Regions from separate parts of the Shewanella sp. POL2 genome, predicted to be linked through region 1. Evidence: predicted binding sites of a transcription regulator. Region 1 holds the regulator's gene; the other holds the start of a gene.
The links. Region 1 encodes FliA, which starts transcription of late flagellar genes. Its sites were predicted from a motif close to CTAAAGNTNNNNNNNNNNNNGCCGATA; they were not measured.

Region 1 (9,749 bases):
TATCTGGTACTGTCTGCCACAGGACAGCGCCGCGTGCTGCAAGATGCTGTAAATCACTTTAAACGCATTCCCTTATCTGGTGTTGTACTCACCAAACTTGATGAATCTGTGTCTTTAGCGGGCGCATTAAGTGTGTTGATCCAAAGTGGATTGCCATTAAGTTATGTTACGGATGGGCAGCGAGTGCCCGAAGATATGAAAGTTGCTGATACTTTGATGCTCGCTGAGCAAGCATTAGCGGCCTTAGAAAACACAGAACAACAATCGTTACCAGACACAGCGTGGTCAGATAATATGACCTGTGCATTTGAGTAGAGTTATGACCCTGGATCAAGCAAGTGGTTTACGTATGATGAATCAACCCTATAACGAAAAAGTGAAAGTAATCGCGGTTACGGGTGGTAAAGGTGGTGTGGGTAAAACCAGCGTATCCATCAATACTGCCGTAGCATTAGCCGAGAAGGGCAAGCGTGTCTTAGTGCTTGATGCTGACCTTGGCTTAGCAAACGTCGATGTCATGTTAGGGATCCGTGCTGAACGTAACCTTTCCCATGTATTGTCTGGCGATGCTGAGTTAGATGACATTATTGTCCGGGGGCCTAAAGGTATTGGGATTGTGCCAGCCACATCGGGTACTCAGGGCATGGTTGAGCTAAGTCCTGCGCAACATGCGGGCTTTATTCGTGCTTTCAGTGAGATGCGCACCCAGTTTGATATCCTCATCGTGGATACTGCCGCGGGGATTTCTGACATGGTACTCAGTTTCTCCCGTGCGTCACAGGATGTGTTGGTTGTTGTTTGTGACGAACCAACGTCTATTACTGACGCCTATGCGTTAATCAAAATCCTCAGCCGTGAACACGGCGTCTTCCGCTTTAAAATTGTTGCAAATATGGTGCGTAGTTTACGCGAAGGTATGGAATTGTTTGCTAAACTCAGTAAAGTGACCGACAGATTCTTGGACGTGGCACTTGAATTAGTTGCGACCATTCCATTTGATGAAAATTTGCGTAAATCGGTTCGCAAGCAAAAGTTAGTGGTTGAAGCTTATCCTAAGTCTCCCGCTGCGATTGCTTACCAAGGTCTAGCGAATAAAATTATGAGCTGGCCAGTACCACAGCAACCTGGTGGGCATTTGGAGTTTTTCGTTGAGCGCTTAGTTCAACGACCAGATTTTCAAGAGGAAAAAACGAGTGAATAAAGCCGCAGCGTATACTTGTTTAGACAATAAAACGTCAATCGTTGAACAGTATGCACCGTTGGTTAAAAGAATTGCACATCACTTGCTCGCCAGATTACCTGCCTCTGTGCAGTTAGATGACCTGCTACAGGCGGGGATGATGGGATTATTAGAAGCATCATCTAAGTTTGATGGCGGTAAAGGTGCAAAGTTTGAAACCTTCGCCGGCATAAGGATCCGTGGCGCCATGTTGGATGAAATCCGCCGTGGCGATTGGGTTCCTCGTTCTGTCCACCGAAATAATCGTCGAGTTGCCCAAGCCATTGATGAATTAGAGCAAGTGCTAGGTCGTGATGCGCGCGACACAGAAATTGCAGAAAAACTTGATATGACGCTCGATGAGTACCATCATATTCTTAATGATGTTTCTGTTGGTAAAATCATAGGGATAGAAGACTTAGGCGTATCACAGGATATACTCACTACAAGTGATGATGTTAGCGATGGTACGTTTGAGGTCTTGGCAGAAACCCAGTTTCATTCTGCACTTGTTGAGGCGATAAAATTATTGCCCGAAAGGGACGCGCTAGTGCTATCGTTATACTACGATGAAGCATTGAATTTAAAAGAGATTGGCGCCATTCTTGAGGTAAGCGAATCGCGTGTTAGCCAGATATTAAGTCAGGCAATGTTGCGACTCAAAGGCAAACTCAAGCATTGGACATAAGTATAATTATTAATTGAGCACTGAATGTCAGCTCACCGGAGGAAACCTTGGACAAGAATATGAAGATTCTCATCGTTGATGACTTTTCGACAATGAGACGTATCATCAAGAACTTGTTGCGAGACTTGGGCTTTAACAACACCCAGGAAGCGGACGATGGCTCAACCGCCTTGCCAATGTTGCAAAAAGGCGATTTTGATTTTGTCGTTACAGACTGGAATATGCCAGGCATGCAGGGTATCGATTTACTTAAAGCCATTAGGGCCGATGACTCCTTGAAGCATCTACCGGTATTAATGGTCACTGCCGAGGCAAAACGTGAACAAATTATTGCTGCTGCACAAGCGGGTGTGAATGGGTATGTGGTAAAGCCTTTTACCGCAGCAACATTGAAAGAGAAGCTAGATAAAATATTTGAACGACTCGCTTAAGCAGGGATGAGCTATGAAGTCACATACATCAGGGCTCATCACGCTCGAGCATGCTCAGCGTTTAGTCGAACTGTTAAGCGCGAATGAACAAAATCAAGCTGATGATTTATTAAGAGAACTGGCAGCTCCTCTTCAGAGGGAACTTTTTGATGAGGTAGGCAAACTCACTCGCCAATTGCATAGCGCTCTTATGGATTTCCAAATCGATAATCGGTTAGTTGAGTTAGCCAATACAGAAATACCCGATGCTAAGGAACGGCTAAGTTATGTCATTGACATGACTGAACAAGCTGCAAATAAGACTATGGATGCTGTTGAGGAGTGCTTGCCGTTAGCGAATGCATTAACCGCGAACATCCAACAAGTGATGCCATCGTGGGACAAATTAATGCGTCGTGAAATTGCCCTCAGTGATTTTAAGGTGCTTTGCCATAACGTTCAGCATTTGATGTCGCGAAGTGAATTGGACTCAAACCGATTACGCGAATTGCTCAACCAAATATTGATGGCGCAGGATTTTCAAGACCTGACTGGACAAATGATCCGCAGGGTAATCGATCTAGTGATGGAAGTTGAAAGTAATCTGGTGTCTATGCTGACGGTGTTTGGTGAGCAGCCAATGATTGAGAGTCAGATTACTCAGAAAAATAATATTGAAGCTGAAGGGCCGATAATGAATGCCGAGCTTCGTCAAGATGTAGTAACAGGTCAAGACGAAGTGGATGATCTGCTATCGAGTCTGGGTTTCTAACTGGGAGTCAATTTGATGGCCTTTGATGTAGATGAAGAGATACTCCAGGACTTTTTAATCGAGGCGGGGGAAATATTAGAGTTGCTTCAAGAGCAGCTTGTTGCCCTTGAGAATAATCCTGATGATACTGACTTGCTAAATGCCATTTTTAGGGGGTTTCACACCGTAAAGGGCGGCGCAGGTTTCCTAAGTTTGACTCCCATGGTTGATGTCTGCCATGAGGCAGAAAACACATTCGATTTATTGCGTACTGGCAAGCGCAGTGTCACAGCAGAATTAATGGATATTATTCTTCAAGCTGTTGATGCGATTAACACCATGTTTGCTCAAACCCAGCAGGGAGAGCAACAAGATCCTGCTGATGCTGCATTACTTGCAAAGTTAAAGTTACTTAGTTCTGGTGAGCCTCTGCCGTCAGAATTAGGACAAACTGCGTCAGAGCCTCAATCTATTGCTGAGCCCGAACCCGAGTCCGTTATTGAAACTGTTGTTGACGTTGTCGCAGTTGAAGAGATGCCTGTTGAGGCTGTGAGTTCTTCAAACTCAAGTATTGATGAGATTAATGAAGCGGAGTTTGAGGCTTTGCTTGATGCACTGCACGGTAGTGGAAAAGGTCCCGGTGTGACTAACACTACTCATGCTGATGTTGTGGCAGCACCCACTGCGTCAACTCCCTCTGTATCAAATACAGCCAAGCCTAAAGTACAACAAGCTACCAGCTCGGGTGATGATATCACTGACGATGAGTTTGAAGCCCTGCTTGATGAGCTTCATGGTTCAGGAAAATTTAATGGCAAAGTAGATACACCTATATCACCTCAGCCTAAGGTTGAAACTGTTGCTGTGCCAGTGTCAACACCAACACCAACTGCTGTTGCTGTCGATTCAGACGAAATTACTGACGATGAATTTGAGCGTTTACTCGACGAACTTCATGGAAAAGGTGGGGCACCAGCCAAAGCTGTTGCAAAAGTGGAATCTGCGAAACCGACTCCCACTCCTGCCACATCTGCTGCGGCTCCTGCTGTGCCTAAAGCCAGTGTTACTCCTGTAACCACTCCAGCGGTTAAACCTCAGGCCGAAGTTGCGCTCGCCGAGAAGGCTCCTGTTAAAGCTGCCGCTGCCGCATCAGCAAATGTTCCTCAAGGTGAAACGACCGTTCGCGTAGATACTGCACGACTCGACCAAATCATGAATATGGTGGGAGAGCTAGTATTAGTACGTAACCGTTTGGTGAGTTTGGGCATTAGTCGTGATGACGAAGAGATGTCTAAGGCACTCGCGAATCTAGATTTAGTGACTGCTGATTTGCAAGGCGCGGTCATGAAAACCCGTATGCAGCCTATTAAAAAGGTTTTTGGCCGTTTCCCTCGCGTTGTTCGTGATTTAGCCCGTACGCTCAATAAAGAAATTGATTTAGTGTTGGTCGGTGAAGAAACTGACCTTGATAAAAACTTGGTTGAGGCGCTGGCGGATCCTTTAGTTCACTTGGTCCGTAACTCGGTCGACCATGGTATTGAAATGCCAAATGACCGTGAAGCCTCTGGCAAACCCAGGACGGGGACGATTACTCTATCGGCAAGCCAAGAGGGTGACCATATTCTGCTAAAAATCGAAGATGATGGCGCAGGTATGGATCCCGAAAAGTTAAAACAAATTGCCATTAAACGTGGCGTGTTGGATGAAGATTCCGCTGCGCGTATGACGGACAATGAAGCTTATAACTTGATCTTTGCCCCAGGCTTTTCGACCAAGGTCGAGATTTCAGATATCTCTGGTCGTGGCGTGGGAATGGACGTGGTTAAAACCCGTATCACCCAACTCAACGGTACTGTGCATATTGACTCGATGAAAGGCAAAGGCACCATACTTGAGATTAAAGTGCCGTTAACCTTGGCAATTATGCCAACGCTTATGGTTGATGTTGCGAAACAAGTTTTTGCATTACCTTTATCCAGTGTTAATGAGATTTTTCATCTCGATCTTACCAAAACCAATATTGTTGACGGACAACTCACTGTCATCGTTCGCAACAAGGCCGTGCCGCTCTTCTATCTAGAGCATTGGTTGCATCGAAATAAAACTACCTTCAAACATGGTGACAAGAAACATGGTCATGTTGTGATAGTGCAGTTAGGTATGATGCAGATCGGTTTTGTTGTGGATGCACTGATTGGCCAAGAAGAGGTGGTGATTAAGCCACTGGGAGCCTTGTTGCACGGTACGCCAGGTATGGCTGGGGCAACGATTACATCCGATGGTGGTATTGCGCTTATCTTGGATGTTCCTGGGTTATTAAAGCATTATGCGAAAAATAAAAGTTAGTTCCCAAGTTAAGGAATGGAATGGCCATTAAAGTATTAGTCGTTGATGACTCAAGCTTTTTTAGACGACGTGTTAGTGAAATAGTCAATCAAGATCCTGAACTGGAAGTGATCGCGACGGCTGCTAACGGGGCTGAAGCAGTGAAGATGGCTGCTGAGCTTAATCCCCAAGTAATCACTATGGACATTGAAATGCCTGTCATGGACGGTATCACCGCCGTCCGTGAAATCATGGCAAAGTGTCCAACCCCGATTCTGATGTTTTCATCGTTAACCCATGATGGCGCTAAGGCCACCTTAGACGCCCTAGATGCGGGTGCGTTAGATTTTTTACCTAAACGTTTTGAAGATATCGCGACCAATAAAGATGAAGCGATTTTGTTATTGCAGCAAAGAGTCAAGGCTCTTGGTCGTCGTCGAATTTTCCGTCCAGTGGCGCGTCCTAGCGTTGCCCCAATTACCCCAAGACCAAGCACGGGCTCGGTATTAGGGAATGTGACCACACCTGTTCAAAGTGCTCCTGCGCCAGTGCGCACGTCACCTGTATCGTCCATTCGTGCTAGTGGTAAACAATACAAATTATTGTTAATTGGTACGTCGACGGGGGGGCCTGTCGCCTTACAGAAAATTTTGACTCAGTTTCCAGCAAATTATCCGCATCCTATTTTGCTGATCCAACACATGCCAGCCGCTTTTACTCCAGCATTTGCGAATCGTTTAAATGGTTTATGTAAAATCGAGGTAAAAGAAGCGGCAAATGGCGATATTTTGCGTCCAGGTTTTGCGTATCTAGCGCCAGGTGGAATGCAGATGATGGTAGAGCGTACAGGCGTCACAGGCCGAATAAAAGTGCTCGCTGGTAGTGCTGAAATGAATTATAAGCCTTGTGTCGATATCACTTTTGCTTCAGCCTCAAAAGCCTACGGTGGAGATGTGCTTGCGGTAGTGTTAACTGGAATGGGAGCTGACGGCCGAGAAGGAGCACGCATGCTTAAAGCTGCTGGTGCGACCATTTGGGCGCAGGATGAAGCGAGTTGTGTCGTTTATGGCATGCCTCAAGCAGTGGCTAGTGCGGGAATTGCCACTCAATCCATTTCATTGGAGCACATGGCTGAGTCGATTTTAAAAGAGTCTGCACGTGGCTAGCAGCAAGTCACAGATAAGCACAAATATTGTGCTTATTATGGTGCTAATGATGATGACGATAGTTTGTCTTGGTGCCTTAAGTTTCGATTATCATCGAAAAAACATAAAATTGCTTGCTGATGTTAAACGCTTAGCATCGACCCAAGTCGTGCTCATGGTGCCTGATGAGCAAGCTAAGGTCATTGCTGATTGGCTTGCCACACACCCAGAACAAACTAAGGCTATGCTAAAAATGGTGGCGCCTGGTGAACATAATGCAGTGACTCTTGGGCCAGAAATGCCAGCGGCGGGTAGTAATAATATTCCGCCTTTACTTGAAAAAGTGCCAGAGATGGATAAACAACAGTTATCCTCTCAGTCACCTGCTGAATCATCAGTCTCTTTGCGTTTGCAAAATGAAGCAGCATTGACAACAGAGGTTCGACAGGAGTCGACTCAAGTTCCTGTGGTGATTTCGGAAAATGCCGACGGTGTTAAGGTGATAAGCCTGCCTAACGGTGGCATAAGAGTCACGACGAGGGAGGAAGAGTAACGTGGTGGGCCGCGTAATCATTCCACTTGTAAATGGCACAGAATCAACATTTAAGAGGTCAGTGCTTTGAAAGTCTGGACCATAGCGAATCAAAAAGGTGGGGTCGGTAAAACCACTTCGGTAGCAAGTTTAGCGGGAGCACTCGCTAAACGGGGTAAGCGCGTCTTGATGATTGATACCGATCCTCATGCTTCACTCGGTTACTACCTTGGGGTTGACTCAGAAGAGGTGCCCGGTTCTCTTTTTGATGTATTTGTTGCGCACAATCATCTTACAAAAGAGCTGGTTAAATCGCATATCGTACCAACTTTGGTGGATGGTTTAGATTTATTACCGTCGACTATGGCGCTAGCAACACTGGATAGAGCTTTAGGCCATCAAGAAGGCATGGGACTTGTCTTACGTAATTTGCTTGCCCTTGTTGCTGATGAATATGATGTTGCCATCGTCGACTGCCCGCCCGTCTTAGGTGTGCTGATGGTGAATGCGTTAGCCGCAAGCCAACATATTGTCATTCCTGTGCAAACAGAGTTCTTAGCGATTAAAGGGCTGGAGCGCATGGTCAAAACTATGGAAATCATGGGGCGGTCAAAGAAGACTCGTTACAGTTATACCGTAGTCCCAACCATGTTTGATAAGCGTACTAAGGCATCTCCTGCTGCGTTGCAGGTGTTGAGTGAACAGTATGGTGAGAGTCTATGGCGTGATGTTATTCCTGTAGATACTAAGTTTAGAGATGCAAGTTTAGCGCATTTACCCGCCTCCCATTATGCAAGCGGTTGTCGTGGTGTAAAGGCCTATGAAAGATTATTAGATTTTCTTTTAGCTGGGGAGTTTGGCCATGTCAAAATCGGTTGATGAAACTGTTTTTGATTTTTTTGAATTATTATTGCACGAAGATGATAGTGCCTTTGGTGCTCCCCCAATTAAATCTCAAGAAAATGTTGCGACCACTTTTGATAGCAGTAAAAAAACGGAAACTCAGCAGCTCAATAATGCCATTTTGGCAGAGCATGAGCGGTCTAAAGCGGATGTTAAAGCTACTCTAGAGCCTGAAGTACAACCTATTCGGGCAAAAAGCATTGTTACTGTCTCCTCTAAGGAAAGTGCTGAGCCGTTAGTGAATAAACAGTCGCTAGAACGACTGCTTGCGCCAGTCCTAAAAGCGGAAGCTACAGTTGTTGATAAGCCAACGGAGGTTATCGAGCAACCTTTACCAGCACCCAAGCAACCTGTAGTAATAACGGTGGCTGATGTCGATGAGACTGCGAATGTTGCGCCGACGCAAGTCGATAACTTATCGACTGTGCCCGACACTCAAGTCGGCTTTGCGCCTCCAAGTGTGACAAAAGATCTGCAAGAAGTACTCGATGATGAGTTTCAAGTACTATTCTTTAAGGTAGCCGGGTTGACGTTAGCGGTTCCATTAGTCAGTCTCGGTGGTATCGTCAAAGTAGAACGGATTAATCATATTATTGGTCGTCCTTCTTGGTTCCTTGGTGTACAAACTCATCGAGAAGAACAGTTAAATCTAGTGGATACCTGTGCGTGGGTTATGCCAGAAAAATACACAGATAAACTGGCGCAATCGGTAAATTATCAATATCTTGTATTATTAGAGGGCAGTAATTGGGGATTAGCTTGTGAGTCCCTGCTTAATGCAGTAAAAATTACCAAATCGCAAGTAAATTGGCGCAGCAAAGCAGGGAAACGTCCTTGGCTAGCTGGTGTGGTTAAAGAACAAATGTGTGGCATTTTGCACGTACAAGCCTTAGTTGAAATGCTTGATGCGGGTTTAGGCTGTCAGGACTCCATTGGTTGAGGTAAACATGAAAGATACAAGAAATGTCGCAGCCGTGGCTGCAAGTAAAGATGATGCAGTATTGCAATGGGTTACCTTTAAGTTAGACAACGAAACTTATGGTATTAATGTCATGCAAGTGCAAGAAGTGCTGCGTTACACCGAAATTGCTCCCGTACCTGGTGCACCACACTATGTTTTAGGGATTATCAATTTACGCGGTAATGTGGTTACTGTTATTGATACCCGCTCACGTTTTGGGTTGCAATCAGCGGAAGTGGATGATTCGACACGTATTGTGATCATCGAGGCAGAAAAGCAAGTTATTGGTATTTTGGTCGATAGTGTTGCTGAAGTCGTTTACTTACGCCGTTCTGAAATTGATAACGCGCCTAACGTTGGTACAGAAGAGAGTGCGAAGTTTATTCAAGGCGTCAGCAATCGTGATAATGAGTTGTTGATCTTAGTTGATTTAGACAAACTATTATCTGATGAAGAGTGGGCTGAGTTAAATCAACTCTAAATATTCATCGGAGGCGGCAGATAGTGTCTATCTGCCGCTTTGCTTTTTGTTATGCGAACGATTCATTTGGCTTTAATTTACTCTTTTAGTTTTAGAATGCCACTTGATGAGTCGGTGCTAATTTCAGCTGATTGTGATGCGTAGGGATGATGAATGGGCGATGAATTTTTAATCGCAGCCTTAGTTTATGTGATTGCGTGTTTAGGTTTAGTTCTTTACCTTCAGAAACAATTAAGTAAGTTGCGCAGTAAAGTTGAAGCGTTAACCGTATTAGTGAAAGAGGGCGATCGTCAGCGCGAGGGCTTTAAGCGTGAAATGCAGGAGCTTCGAAGCG
Region 2 (9,749 bases), on a different contig from region 1:
TATCAAACTCACCATCGAGCACTTTAGCGAGCGCCTCTTCGAATGCATCCGGTGGTAAATCCGTTAAAAAGCCAAGGTTGCCACGGTTTACACCAATCACGCCCACATCGAAGCGCGCCAGCACTCTGGCGGCGCCGAGCATATTGCCATCACCGCCAACGACTATCGCTAAATCACAACGCTCGCCAATCTCTAATAAATCAACCGCCACAATTTGTGGGCCTAACTCAGTTGCTACCCGCTCTTCTACGAGGACTTCATAACCTTGCATCGTCAGCCAGTGGTGCAGACGTTTGAGGGTTTGATTTGTCCCTGGATGATGCGGCTTACCAATTAGGCCAATGGTGTGGAACTTTGTGGTCATATTTATGCTAGATCTGGCCTTAGGCCTTGAAACGTCAAAATTGATCCCCATAATATGCCCAGAGTATTTAGAAACAAAGCATTTTTAGCTGGAGTGAAAATGAGCAACGAGTCGATTAAAGCAGAACAGGATCTGATCCAAGAGGGTGTAGAGTCTGAAGTTTCTACCGAAGAAGCAAGTCTGATTGATGAGCTTACCCAAGCCAATTTCCGTATTGAAGAGCTGGAACAGTTACTCGCTGACGCTTTGGCGAAAGTTGAAGAGCAAAAAGATTCAGTTATCCGTGCTGCTGCTGAAGTAGACAACATTCGCCGCCGTGCGGCGATGGATGTGGAAAAGGCGAACAAATTTGCATTGGAAAAATTCGCCAACGAATTGCTGCCAGTGATAGACAATATGGAGCGAGCGCTGCAAGGGACTAATCCGCAAGATGAAACCACTAAAGCTATCTATGAAGGTGTTGAGTTAACACAAAAGAGTTTGTTGACCGCTGTGGCGAAATTTGGTGTAAAACAAATTGATCCTCAAGGACAAGCCTTCAACCCTGATCAACATCAAGCGATTGGTATGCAACCAAGTGCTGAATTCCCAGCCAATACTGTGATGTTAGTGATGCAAAAGGGTTATGAGCTAAACAGCCGTTTACTGCGTCCTGCCATGGTGATGGTGTCTCAAGGTGGCCCTAGCCAAGAGTCTGCTTCGATTGATATTGAAGCGTAAGCGGTAAAACGTTAAACCAATAAAAAGGACTGCAGATGCAGTCCTTTTTAGTTTAAAACTTTTATTGTAAGTTAATCAGTAGCTTATTTTGTCATAAGCAGGGAGCAAGCTCCCTTGAGCTTAATTGGCAAGATAGGCATTAATCTGCGCTAACATGCCTTCGGCATCGAGTTGTAAGTCATGGATCACTTCTTCTGGTGATCCATGTTTAATAAACTCATCGGGCAAGCCAATTTGTAGTACAGGTTTAGGCATTTTAAGCTTTTGCAGAAGCTCTAGCACACCTGAGCCAGCGCCGCCCATAATGGCGTTTTCTTCCACTGTGACGAGCACATCGTGGGTTTGCGCCATCTCTTTGACTAAATCCACATCCAGCGGTTTCACAAAGCGCATATCGACCACTGTCGCATCTAAACTCTCTGCGGCAGTGAGTGCTGCGGCTAAGGTAGTCCCGAAGTTAAGCATCGCGACACGTTTGCCTAAACGCTTAATCACCCCTTTACCAATAGGCAGCGTCGTCATGGCTTCAACTTGAGTCGCACCTGTTGCACTACCTCTTGGATAGCGTACCGCGCTTGGGCCTGCATCATAGCAATACCCGGTATACAGCATCTGGCGACATTCATTTTCATCCGATGGCGCCATAATCACCATATTTGGAATACAGCGCATAAAGCTTAAATCAAACGCCCCTTGATGGGTTGGGCCGTCGGCACCGACAATACCGCCACGATCAATGGCAAATAGTACGGGTAAACGCTGCAATGCGACGTCGTGGATCAGCTGATCATAGCCGCGTTGTAAGAAGGTCGAATAGATTGCGACCACAGGTTTATAGCCCTCACAGGCAAACCCTGCACCTAAGGTCACCGCATGTTGCTCGGCAATGGCTGCATCAAAATATTGTTTTGGGAAGCGCTGCGAGAACTCCACCATACCCGACCCTTCACGCATGGCAGGGGTAATACCTAAGACTTTTTCATCCTGCTCAGCGATATCACATAACCATTTGCCAAATACTTGGGAGAAGGTTGGTAGTCCCGGCTTAGTCGCTGGCTTCTTAAACTGTGATGGGTCAAATTTAGGGACGGCGTGCCAACCGATAGGATCTTTTTCTGCTGGCTCATAACCGCGACCTTTTTTGGTCATAATGTGTAGCACTTGTGGCCCCTTGAGATTGCGCATATTGCGCAGGGTTTCCACTAGGGCATCGACATCGTGGCCATCGATAGGGCCGATATAGTTAAAGCCTAATTCTTCAAACAGTGTGCCTGGAACCACCATTCCTTTGAGGTGTTCTTCGGTGCGCTTGGCCATTTCTTTGATAACAGGCATGCCCTTGAGTACTTTCTTGCTGCTTTCACGAATCGTGGTGTAGAAGCGGCCTGACATCAATTGGGCTAAGTGATTGTTGAGTGCGCCGACATTTTCTGAAATCGACATTTCATTATCGTTTAGCACCATCAGCATATCATTGTGCAAATCACCCGCGTGGTTCATTGCCTCGAATACCATGCCGCCTGTCATGGCACCATCGCCAATCACGGCAACCACTTTACGGCCTGCCTGTTCTTTTTCGGCGGCAACGGCCATGGCTAATGCGGCACTGATGGAGGTGCCTGAGTGGCCTACGCTAAAGGTGTCATATTCACTTTCTTCCCGCCAAGGGAAGGGGTGTAAACCGTTCTTTTGCCTAATGGTGTGCATTCTATCACGGCGACCAGTGAGGATTTTATGGGGATAGGCTTGGTGACCAACATCCCAAATCAAACGGTCAAACGGTGTGTTATAGACATAATGCAGGGCAACAGTCAGCTCGACAGTGCCAAGCCCAGAGGCAAAATGTCCGCTGGACATGCCAACGGACTTAAGAAGGAACTCCCGTAACTCATCGGCCAATTGGGGTAATAGGGCCTGTGGAAGCTGGCGGAGTTCATTAGGTGTGTTGGCCTGTGCCAACACCGGAAACTGAGAAATGTCCAAACTCATAGCGAGATACTTCGTCTCTTTTTATATTCTTCGCTCAATAATATAGCGGGCGAAGTCTGCAATTAACTGGCTATTGTATGGCAATTTAGCCAGCGCTGATAGTGCCTCTTGGATCAGTTGCGCGGCGGTATCTTTTGCGCCTTGCAGTCCAAGTAGTTGCGGAAAAGTACTCTTATTTGACTCGGCATCTGAGCCTTGAGGTTTGCCGAGTTCTTCCGTGGTGGCAATAATGTCCAGAATATCGTCTTGGACTTGGAAGGCAAGTCCTACGGCATGGGCAAATTCCATCATAGTCTGATATTGATCTTTTGGCGCGTTCGCGGCGATCAAGGCTAACTCAACGGCGCAGCTGATCAGCGCCCCTGTTTTCATATTATGCAGTTGAGTTAATGCTTTAAGATCAATGTGCTTATCGGTGGAGGCTAAGTCGATGGCTTGACCGCCGCACATCCCCCGATAACCAGAGGCTTTTGCCAATGCTCTGACCATAGCGATATGTTGCTCGCTGGTAATCCCTGGCACGGCTTCAGTCACAATCTCAAAAGCTAAAGTTTGTAGTGCATCCCCAGCAAGAATTGCGGTGGCTTCATCGAAAGCGATATGCACTGTGGGTTGACCACGGCGAAGTGCATCATCATCCATAGCGGGTAAATCGTCATGGATTAACGAATAGGCGTGGATGCATTCAATCGCGGCGGCGCAGGCATCGAGTTTTTCAAGTGCTACGCCAAACATTTGCCCGACACTGTAAACCAAGAAGGGACGAATGCGTTTTCCCCCTAAAAGGGCGCCATGGGTCATCGCGGCTTTTAACTGAGGAGCTGTATCTTCGAGTGTACTAAAACGTTGTTTTAATTGGTTATCAACTCGTTGTTGATATTCTTTTATTGCATTGACTAACACGCTTATTCGCCCTCAACGGCATAGGGAGAGAGGGGCGCATTTTCATCCTGCTTGAGTAAAATGGCCACTTTTTGCTGAGCTTGTTCAAGTTTTGCCTGGCTGTTACGCACCAGATTGATGCCTCGTTCAAATTGTTTTAACGCATCATCGAGAGAGACATCGCCCTGCTCTAACTCAGCAACGATGCGTTCGAGTTCACCAAGGGATTCTTCAAAACTGAGATTTTCGGGTTTCTTTGCCACGTTAATAATTCCTTTGAAAGAGCGGACACAAGGTATATCAGGGCGGCTCAAGGGTCAAATTCAGTCGATGGATATTTGCTCGATAGCACGCTTTGTTGCTGAATTTTTTTCAGAAAATAGAAATTGCCGCTAAACTTGCTTAGAGCTTGTCCGATAAATGACAATAGTAGCATTATGCTTATAATCATCTTAAGACATCATAAAATAAGGCTTGGGTTAAGACCAAAGTGTTAACCGTTGACGGATGACATTTAGTGTTATTTTGCCAATAGAGTCAGTATCATGTCGTTTATACAGAATATTGAGGAGCCGTTGTGGATTTAGCTACAGTTATTGGACTAGTCGGGGGCTTTGGTTTTATCCTTTGGGCCATGATGACCAGCGGCGGCATTGCCATTTTTATCGACGTCCCCTCTGTTTTTATCGTATTCGGTGGTTCCTTCTTCGTCGTGATGATGAAATTCAATTTAAAACAGTTTTTAGGTGCGGTAAAAATCGCAGTAAAAGCCTTTATGTTTAAAATTGATAAACCTGAAGATCTTATCGAACAATCAGTGACGATGGCTGATGCGGCGCGTAAAGGTGGATTTCTTGCTCTTGAAGAAGCACAAATTTCCAACAGTTTTATGCAAAAAGCCGTCGATATGTTAGTGGATGGTCATGACGGTGAGGTGGTGCGTGCCGCGCTTGAAAAAGATATCGCCCTCACCGAAGAGCGCCATCGCAACGGCATCGCCATTTTCCGGGCTTTTGGTGACGTAGGACCCGCGATGGGGATGATTGGTACCCTAGTGGGCTTGGTGGCGATGTTATCCAATATGTCGGACCCGAAATCGATTGGCCCTTCAATGGCGGTTGCGTTGTTAACGACCCTATATGGCGCGGTAGTGGCTAACATGGTGTGTATTCCTATCGCCGATAAATTAAGCCTTAGAATGGGTGAGGAAATGCTAAACCGTAACTTGATTATGGATGCGGTATTGGCGATTCAAGATGGCCAAAATCCTCGAGTAATTGAAGGCTTTTTGAAGAACTATCTTGCTGAAAAACAGCGGAAAATCGATACAACGGACGGAGAGTAGCCCATGGCTAAGTGCAACTGTCCACCGCCCGGAGCACCACTCTGGTTGGCAACATTTGCCGATTTGATGTCCCTCTTGATGTGTTTCTTCGTGTTGCTGCTGTCATTCTCTGAAATGGATGTGATGAAGTTTAAGCAGATTGCAGGTTCGATGAAGTATGCATTTGGGGTGCAAAACAAAGTCGAAGTCAAAGATATTCCTAAGGGGACCTCGGTGATTGCCCTCGAGTTCCGTCCAGGTCGTCCCGATCCCACGCCGATTGAAATCATCAACCAACAAACCAATGAAATGACCGAACCCACGTTGGATTTTCAAGCGGGGGAAGATGATAGTGCGGGTGGGGTACAACAACAGAACGGTTCGCAGCGAGGTGGTGAAGCAACGGCCACTGCTCAAGAAACCGCTGATGCGGTGAAGGCCGAGGCTGCGGCAGCGCAGGATAAGATCAATCAGCAAGTGAAAAAAATGGCGCAGGAGCTCAATAAAGAGATCACTGATGGGGCGATTGAAATTGAGTCACTTGGACAGCAAATTATTATTCGCATCCGTGAAAAAGGTTCATTTGCCTCAGGCTCTGGTTTCCTACAACCGCGATTTAAACCAGTGGTGCGTTCGGTGGGTGAGTTGCTCAAAGATGTGCCGGGAATTATTACCGTATCGGGTTACACCGACGATATGCAGATAAGTGATGAGCTCTATAGCTCAAACTGGGATCTCTCCAGTAAACGTGCTGTAGCTGTGGCTGATGTGTTATTGCAGGTCAAGGGTTTTGATCCTAAACGGATGAAAGTGGTCGGTATGGCCTCAAATAATCCAATTGTCCTAAATGATTCGCCTGAAAATCGCGCGCGAAATCGTCGAGTTGAGATTGCGATTGAACAAGGTAAAGCAAAAGAATCCGAAGAAATTCAAGTAGGTAAATAGTTTTTAATCCAAATCAGTTATTTGATAAAAACGCCGTGACTTGCTCACGGCTTTTTTATTTGGGCTTTTTTGACTATAAGTTCAACTGTGCGTAAGCGCACGCCACGAGCAGCCCTTGTGTGGAAACAGGTGCGCCAATCGCCGTGAGTTTGTTATAATCCGGCGATTATTCTTTTAACCAATTTTGCTGTTGCCAAAATTGCCCGCGGAAATCCCATGAAGTTTATTGTAAAGCTGTACCCAGAAATCATGATGAAGAGTAAGCCTGTGCGCATGCGCTTCACTAAAATGCTTGAAACCAACATCCGTAACGTGCTCAAAAAAGTTGATGAAGATGCTAAAGTGCAACGTCAATGGGACCGTATTTGGGTAAAGGTGCCAAATGATAAACCTGAATTAGCTCAGGCCTTTGGTGAGCGTTTAGCTTGTATCCCTGGGATCGCCCACGTAGTGCAAGTGGATGAATACAGCTTTACGTCAGTTGATGATATCTACCAGCAAGTATTGCCCGTTTATCGCGACCAAATTGCCGGCAAAACCTTCTGTGTACGTGTCAAGCGCACTGGTAATCACGATTTTAACTCTATTGAAGTAGAGCGTTATGTCGGTGGTGGCTTAAACCAGTTTACCGATGCGATTGGCGTGCGCTTAAAGAACCCCGAAGTCACTGTTAACCTCGAAATCGAGGGCGATAAACTGTATATGGTGACTAAGCGTATCGAAGGCTTAGGCGGTTTCCCAATGGCAACGCAGGAAGATGTGTTGTCGTTAATTTCGGGCGGTTTTGACTCGGGCGTATCGAGTTATCAATTTATTAAGAAGGGCGCTCGTACCCATTACTGTTTCTTCAACCTAGGCGGCGCGCAGCACGAGATTGGCGTTAAGCAGGTTGCTTACCATTTGTGGAAAACCTATGGTGAATCCCACAAGGTGAAGTTTGTGTCCGTGCCGTTTGAGCCTGTGGTGGCCGAGATTTTAGAGAAAATCGACAACGGTCAAATGGGCGTGGTGCTCAAACGGATGATGATGCGCACCGCGGCACGTATTGCCGAGCGTATGGGCATTCAGGCGATTGTGACTGGTGAAAGCTTGGGTCAAGTGTCGAGCCAAACCTTAACCAACTTAAACGTGATTGATCGTTGCACCGATATGTTGATTTTGCGTCCGCTGATCACTATGGATAAGCAAGATATTATCAATGAATGCCGCCGTATCGGCACCGAAGATTTTGCTAAGTCTATGCCGGAATATTGCGGGGTGATTTCACAAAAGCCGACTGTTAAAGCGGTACTGGCTAAGGTGGAAGCGGAAGAGACGAAATTCTCTGAGGATTTGATTGACCGTATCGTAGAGCAAGCCGTGGCCATTGATATCCGGGAGATAGCAGAACAAATGAATACCCGTATCACTGAAACTGAGACCGTTGTTGCTATCGACACCAATGAAGTGGTGATTGATATTCGCGCCCCAGAGGAAGAAGAGAATAAACCGCTGGAGATTGAAGGCGTGGAAATCAAGCGCATTCCTTTCTTCAAATTAGCGACTCAGTTTGCCGATCTCGATAAGCAAAAGACTTACCTGCTGTACTGTGAGCGTGGCGTGATGAGTAAATTACAGGCACTTTACCTGATTGAGCAAGGTTATCACAATGTTAAGGTTTACCGCCCTTAAGCGATAACCAGCAAAGCGTATGCAAGGTCAAGCCTCAGGTTTGACCTTGATATGCAGCAATCTACGGGATTACGAATACAAAAAAGCCGCATTGGAATGCGGCTTTTATGTTATTGCGTGTCCCGTCCTGAAATACGTTGACATAAAGAGGACTTCTTTATGACAACATCAATTAACTCAAGCCGTAAGCGCACACAACGAGATTACACCTTAGCCTTTAAATTAGGCGTTGTAGAGCGTGTTGAAAAAGGCGAAATGACGTACAAACAAGCCTAAGCCCGTTTTGGTATTCAAGGCCGTTCAACGGTACTCGTTTGGCTTCGAAAACATGGTAGACTCGATTGGTCAAAACCTTTTCAGCATCCCCTTATGCCTAAGTCAAAAGAAACCCCTGCCGAAACTATTAAGCGCCTTGAACGTGAGTTAGCAGAAGAGAAACTGCGTAACAAAATCCTCAATGGTATGGTTGATATCATGGACAATGAATATGGAGCAGGCCTCAGAAAAAAGTACTTATCCGGTACGTCTGGCAAGCAAAAGGCAACGGAGAATTAAACCTCGTAGCCGCATGTCGTGCTGCGGGTATGTCGAGGCAAGGTATTTATCAGGCAGTTGCTCGAATGGAAAGTCGTAGAGCTGAGCTATCGATCATCAAAGACTGGGTCCAGTACTGGCGTAAATATATGCCAAGGTTAGGGGCCCGTAAGCTCTACACGTTGATAAAATCCAGGCTGGTTGAGCACGATATTAAACTTGGGCGAGATGGGTTCTTTACCTATTTGAGAAGTGAAGGTTTACTGGTTAAACCGAAGAAAAGCTACACAAAAACCACGTTCAGCAAGCACTGGATGAAGAAGCATCCTAATTTGCTGAAAGAGGAAGGACTGCATGATGCAGAGCATGTACTGGTCAGCGATATCACCTATCTTGAGTCAGACCAAGGAGTGCACTACCTGTCATTGGTCACCGATGCCAGTTCGCGTAAGATAGTCGGTCATCACGTGAGTAACGACATGAAAGCGGAGAGTGTGGTGAAAGCGTTAAAAATGGCCATCAAAGATAAACGCTATATTGGCAACGCAGTGCATCACTCAGACAGAGGCTTACAATACTGCTCAGCCGTTTATCAGAATGCGCTTCAGGCGAGCCAAATCCAGCCGTCAATGACGGATGGTTATGATTGCTACCAAAATGCATTAGCAGAAAGAGTGAATGGCATACTGAAGCAGGAGTTTTTACTGCACCGATGTAGGACATTTGCGGAGCTGAAGATACTTGTTAGAGAATCGATAGCAATATACAACGATATGAGACCGCATCTGAGTTTGAATATGGCAACCCCTAATCAGGTGCACAATAGAAAAGGCCAGCAACTGGAGCTGGCCTAAAAACTGTCAACCTATCTTAGGACGGGACAGCGAAGCAGTGCAATTTACTCGGTTTTGACCACTTGCTGTGCTGGTAACACCTCATCGGCAATCAATAAGGTGGGATCTTGCAGCGCTTCTTGGTGCATTTTTTCCATCGTTGCCGTCAGTTCGGCATTGATACTTGTTTGTAAATCACTGGTGTCGATAATAATTTCGGCATTGATAACATTAGCGTAGACATTGGCACTGAGTGCGCTGACTAACACTAACGCAAAAGCAGATTTTAAATTGAACATAGTCGCCTCCGGGCTGACAAAGTATTGCTGTCAGACATTCCCATCACCCGTTCGAGATTGTCCAACTCATGTGTTTCGTTGGCGCAAAATTTAATCAAAAACGCTGGCCTTTACAAACGATTAAATGTAACAATACGGATTAGAAAAACTAATTAAAAATTGAGATAGAGATCACTATGTCAAGACGC

Region 2: pomA (flagellar motor protein PomA) is a predicted target of FliA. The motif match lies at 4,348-4,374, and genes of this name have one in related genera.

The regions. Positions count from the first base shown of each region.
Region 1 is NZ_AKZL01000001.1:22,805-32,553, reverse strand. Features, by position in the region: gene flhF (flagellar biosynthesis protein FlhF) at 1-315, shown strand, start outside; gene SHEWPOL2_RS00150 (MinD/ParA family protein) at 320-1,201, shown strand; gene SHEWPOL2_RS00145 (RNA polymerase sigma factor FliA) at 1,194-1,907, shown strand; gene cheY (chemotaxis response regulator CheY) at 1,955-2,338, shown strand; gene SHEWPOL2_RS00135 (protein phosphatase CheZ) at 2,352-3,089, shown strand; gene SHEWPOL2_RS00130 (chemotaxis protein CheA) at 3,105-5,414, shown strand; gene SHEWPOL2_RS00125 (chemotaxis response regulator protein-glutamate methylesterase) at 5,435-6,559, shown strand; gene SHEWPOL2_RS00120 (hypothetical protein) at 6,573-7,091, shown strand; gene SHEWPOL2_RS00115 (ParA family protein) at 7,158-7,949, shown strand; gene SHEWPOL2_RS00110 (chemotaxis protein CheW) at 7,933-8,913, shown strand; gene SHEWPOL2_RS00105 (chemotaxis protein CheW) at 8,921-9,415, shown strand; gene SHEWPOL2_RS00100 (DUF2802 domain-containing protein) at 9,569-9,749, shown strand, end outside.
Region 2 is NZ_AKZL01000006.1:59,709-69,457, reverse strand. Features, by position in the region: gene nadK (NAD(+) kinase) at 1-364, opposite strand, end outside; gene grpE (nucleotide exchange factor GrpE) at 464-1,084, shown strand; gene dxs (1-deoxy-D-xylulose-5-phosphate synthase) at 1,205-3,073, opposite strand; gene ispA ((2E,6E)-farnesyl diphosphate synthase) at 3,095-3,976, opposite strand; gene xseB (exodeoxyribonuclease VII small subunit) at 3,979-4,218, opposite strand; gene pomA (flagellar motor protein PomA) at 4,533-5,300, shown strand; gene SHEWPOL2_RS02725 (flagellar motor protein MotB) at 5,304-6,224, shown strand; gene thiI (tRNA uracil 4-sulfurtransferase ThiI) at 6,441-7,895, shown strand; partial or broken gene SHEWPOL2_RS22355 (IS3 family transposase) at 8,055-9,283, shown strand; gene SHEWPOL2_RS02705 (hypothetical protein) at 9,328-9,561, opposite strand; gene SHEWPOL2_RS02700 (transcriptional regulator GcvA) at 9,738-9,749, shown strand, end outside.